DNA from 2 places in the Devosia sp. J20-27 genome. Region 1 is predicted to be linked to the other one. Evidence: predicted binding sites of a transcription regulator. Region 1 holds the regulator's gene; the other holds the start of a gene.
The links. The regulator LexA, encoded in region 1, represses DNA repair genes until DNA is damaged. The targets are predictions, from matches to a motif close to TGTTCNNNNTGTGTTCNG.

Region 2: the regulator LexA is predicted to act here: its motif matches at 1,228-1,245, upstream of ruvC (crossover junction endodeoxyribonuclease RuvC).

What each region holds. Positions count from the first base shown of each region.
Region 1 is NZ_CM147875.1:2,887,337-2,889,533, forward strand. It holds gene AC0L4C_RS14265 (2-dehydro-3-deoxygalactonokinase) at 1-725, opposite strand, end outside; gene lexA (transcriptional repressor LexA) at 922-1,647, opposite strand; gene AC0L4C_RS14275 (hypothetical protein) at 1,896-2,197, shown strand, end outside.
Region 2 is NZ_CM147875.1:1,886,808-1,889,004, reverse strand. It holds gene AC0L4C_RS09280 (AbrB/MazE/SpoVT family DNA-binding domain-containing protein) at 1-5, opposite strand, end outside; gene ruvA (Holliday junction branch migration protein RuvA) at 67-684, opposite strand; gene ruvC (crossover junction endodeoxyribonuclease RuvC) at 681-1,181, opposite strand; gene AC0L4C_RS09265 (GGDEF domain-containing protein) at 1,349-2,110, shown strand; gene AC0L4C_RS09260 (GGDEF domain-containing protein) at 2,196-2,197, shown strand, end outside.

The DNA of each region.
Region 1 (2,197 bases):
CCCGACAGGAAGCCGGCGCACCAGGGGGCGGAGCGGCCCGAGAGCAGCGAGCCGGCGCGGACCTTGAAGAGCGTTGCGGTCAGGCGCTCAGGTGCGTCGAGGCCTTGGGAAAGGCCGGCATCGAAGCCGGCGTCGCGGTCCGGCCCCTCGACTTCACCCTGCAGCGAGTGCCGCAGCACCGAGTGGGTGCGCAGCACCTCGAAGAGTTCGCCGGTCATGGCGGTGGAGAAACGCTCCAGCCGGTGGCCGCTGAGGGTGGCCCACTTGGAATGGGTGCCGGGCATGACCACGAGGCCCTCGAAACCGGGCTGAAGGGCGGAGAGACCGAGCAGTTGCGTCTCCTCGCCGCGCATGACGTCCTCGGCGCCTTCGCGCCTGAGGCAGACACCGGGGAGGATCGTGGCGCGCAGCTTGCCGGGCAGATCGGGGGTGACGCCGCGTGCGGCCAAAGTGGAAAGATCGGCGGGGGCATCGAGATAGGGGGCCTCGAGCCAGCCCTGGCGAGCGCCAGCCATGCCGCAGATCAGTGCATCGATTTCAGTGCCTGGATCAATCGCGCCGTCCAGCAGCGCGGCGAGCACATCCGGATATTGCCCGGGCGTCAGCTTGCCCATGCCCTGATCGGAGCTGCGTGCAAAGGCGATGTCGCCGCTGGCGTCGATCCCCCATAGCCGCAGGTTGGACGTGCCCCAGTCGATTGCGATCCAGTCTGCCGTGCCTGCCAAAACCTGCTCCTCCCGTCGGTTGCCCCCTGTTTGGCCTTTTGTGCGGCCAAGCTCCAGCATTTCCGGAAGGTGGTTCAGTCATTTCTGCGGTTCGGGGCACTATCCGACCCGGATCGGCACGTGGCGGGCACAAAAAAAGGGCCGGTGCTGTCCACCGGCCCAGAGACGACCCACGGGGAGGGTCAGAGTTGCGTGCTCAGTACTTGCGCAGCAGGCCGACGAGGCGGCCCTGTACCTTGACCCGGTCGGGTGGGAAGATGCGCGTTTCGTAGGCCGGGTTGGCGGCCTCGAGCGCCACGGAATTACCCTTGCGACGCAGGCGCTTGAGCGTGGCCTCCTCGTCGTCGACGAGGGCGACGATGATCTCGCCGGTCGAGGCGTTGTCCTGCTTGCGGATGAGCACCGTATCGCCATCGAAAATGCCGGCTTCGACCATCGAGTTGCCGCGCACTTCGAGCGCGAAATGCTCGCCGGAGCCCAGCATCTCGGGCGGCACGGTGATGGTGTGGCTGTGGCTCTGGATGGCTTCGATGGGCGTACCGGCAGCGATGCGGCCCATGACCGGAATGGTGACCGGACGGCCCGCCTCCGAGGCAGTGGAGATGGCCGTGGCGGCGCGTGGCGGTGGCGCCGAGACACGGCCCAGGCTGCCATCGATGACGCTCGGCTCGAAGCGCGCCTTGCGGCCGCCAAGCGAGGGGTTCATCGAGTCGGGCAGGCGCACCACTTCGAGGGCCCGGGCCCGGTTGGGCAGCCGCCGGATGAAGCCGCGCTCCTCCAGCGCCGTGATCAGCCGGTGGATGCCGGACTTGGAGCGCAGATCGAGCGCGTCCTTCATTTCATCGAAGGAGGGCGGAATACCCGCCTCCTTCATGCGCTCATGAATGAACATGAGCAGTTCGTGCTGTTTGCGTGTCAACATTTGGCAGGCCCCGTGAGCAGAATCGGAACAAAGGCTGAACGATGTATAGATGTTCCAGTTCTGTTCTGCAACAGCCGGGGTAAATATTCGGTATGCAGGGACTTCGCCGAGCCGGCGCGAGCGTGATTTAGGGTTTGGCAAGCTTAATGGATTGCTTTTGATCGATTTAAGTAATGCCAAATAGAGCATGCCAGTTGGCATAGTCTTAGAATTTCAAAACTAGGCTCTCTCGTAACAGGGAGAGCAGAATGCTCAAAACAACAAACAAATCTGTCCTGGCTGCCGCGGCGTTGCTGGCTGGCATGATATCGGGCATGCCGGCGGCAGAAGCCCGTTTCGATCTGGGTCTGCCCTCGAGTGAGCCCAGCAACGAACTGCGGTTCGATGTTGCCTCGCTGAAGCTGCGGCCGAGCTATGACGCCTTTGCCACCGCCTCGCTGATGCCGCGCATGGAAGTGACGGCGCCGGTGCGCACGGTGGCGCCGAACTATAATGTGTTCAAGTCGGTGGTCGTGCCGATCGGGAAACTGCCGGCCTTCGCCCAGTGGGG
Region 2 (2,197 bases), 1.0 Mb from region 1:
GACATGGCTTGACCTCTCCTAATCCTTACCACTCAAAAATAGTAAGGAGATATCCAAATAACAAGGCTAACTGCTCAGTTCCTTCAACCCCAGCCGGATCAGCTTGTCGGTGGCGAGGCCATCGCCTTCCTTGCTGACCACGCGCGCCAGAGCCGCCGAGGCCTGGGCGCTGGAATAGCCCAGGTTGGTCAGGGCCGAGACGGCATCGGTGACATTGCCGCCGGCCACCCCGTCGCCCAGCGCCGCCTGCAGCCCGATCACCCCGGCATCGAGTGTGCCGGTTGCCGGCACCTTGCCCTTGAGCTCGGTGACCACGCGCACCGCCAGCTTCGGACCTACGCCATTGGCGCGACCGATCATCGTCTTGTCCTGCAGGGCAATGGCACTGGAGAGTTCGGAGATCGACAGCACCGAGAGAATGGCCAGCGCCACGCGCGCGCCCACCCCCTGCACCGTCATCAGGATGCGGAACCAGAGCTTTTCGGCCTCGGTGGCAAAACCGTAGAGCCGGATCATGTCCTCGCGGACGATCATTTCCACATGCAGCACCGTTGCATGTCCGACCTGCGGCAGCGCCTGCAGCGTCTTGGTGGAACAGAACGCCTCATAGACCACGCCGTTGACGTCGAGATGGACGTAGTCGTCGCCCAGCGCGTCGACGAGACCCTTGAGCTTGCCGATCATAGTCCCACCGCCAGTTTCCGGTGCACCCTGTGATGCGCGTGGCAGATGGCGATGGCCAGCGCATCGGCCGCGTCGGCGCCCTTGAAGTCGGCGCTCGGCAGCAGGATTTTCACCATCGTCTGGATCTGCGTCTTGTCGGCATGCCCTGCCCCGACGATGGATTTCTTGACGAGGTTTGCCGCGTACTCGCCCACCGGCAGGCCCAGCGAAGCCGGCGTCATCAGCGCCACGCCGCGCGCCTGCCCCAGTTGCAGGGCGGAGCGGGCGCCGGCGGAAACGAAGGTTTCCTCCACCGCCGCCTCATCGGGCCGGAACCGCTCGAGCAGATCGACCAGCCTGCGATGCAGTTCGGCCAGCCGCCGCGCCAGGTCGTCATCGACCCTCGGCGTGATGGTGCCGCTGGCGACAAAGCTGAGCCGGTTGCCCAGCGTGTCGATAACCCCCCAGCCGCAGCGGCGGAGCCCGGGATCGATGCCGATGATTCGTACCTTGTCCATGCTGTCCAAGCTTTAGGGTAACCTGCCCCAGCCTACCAGTGACAAAGTGAACAAAGCAGCAACAACTCCACCCCACGCACGCCCGAAGGGCAAAATCTTCGCCCATTTTGAGAACCACCTGTTCACTGTTTGGAATTAGCCTCCCCGCAACATCTGGGGATGCGACGATGAATGAACTCAAGGGGCTGCCGCGTGCGGCCTGGCTGACCATTGCCCGCAGGACCGGCATCATCATGACTGCCGCTGTCGCGATGTCGGTTGGATTGTCCGAACTCATCATGCAGGTGTTCAGCGAAGGTATGAACGCAGAAGGCTTCGCGGTATCGATCATCATGCCGCTGGTGCTGGGCGGACCGATGCTGTTCATCTTCCTGTTGCGCGACCAGCAACTCAACTTCGCCAATGAGCAGCTCCAGGTCCTCGCCTCGACCGACTGGCTGACCGAGTGCCTGAACCGCCGTGCCTTCACCCATCAGGTGTCCCGCCTGCTTGACGATGTCAGTTGCGGCGCCCTGCTCGTCATCGACGCCGACCACTTCAAGGTGATCAACGACCATTACGGTCATGATCGCGGCGACGAGGCCCTGGTGCTGATGAGCCAGGCCATCCGCAGCAACCTGCGCGCCGGCGACCTGCTCGGCCGCATGGGCGGCGAGGAGTTCGGCGTCTTCCTGCCCGAGAGCGACCGGCCGACCGCCGAACGCCTGGCTGAACGTATCCGCCGCAGCGTGGAAACGCTCCACTTCCGCCCCGACGACGTGAGCCATCCGCTGTCGGTCAGCCTCGGCGGCGCCCATTTCGAGGCGCCGCTGTCATTCTCCAATCTGTTCCTGATTGCCGATCGGGAGCTCTACGCTGCCAAGCAGTCGGGCCGGAACCGCACTGCCATTGCCGCAACCACCGCACGACCAAGCGCTGTCGCGGCCTGATCGGTAAAACTTTAGCGGCTGGGCTAGAACCATCTTCAGGGCTCCCACCTAGTGTGCCTTCGGGCGCCTGGGTTGGAGTAGTCTGAT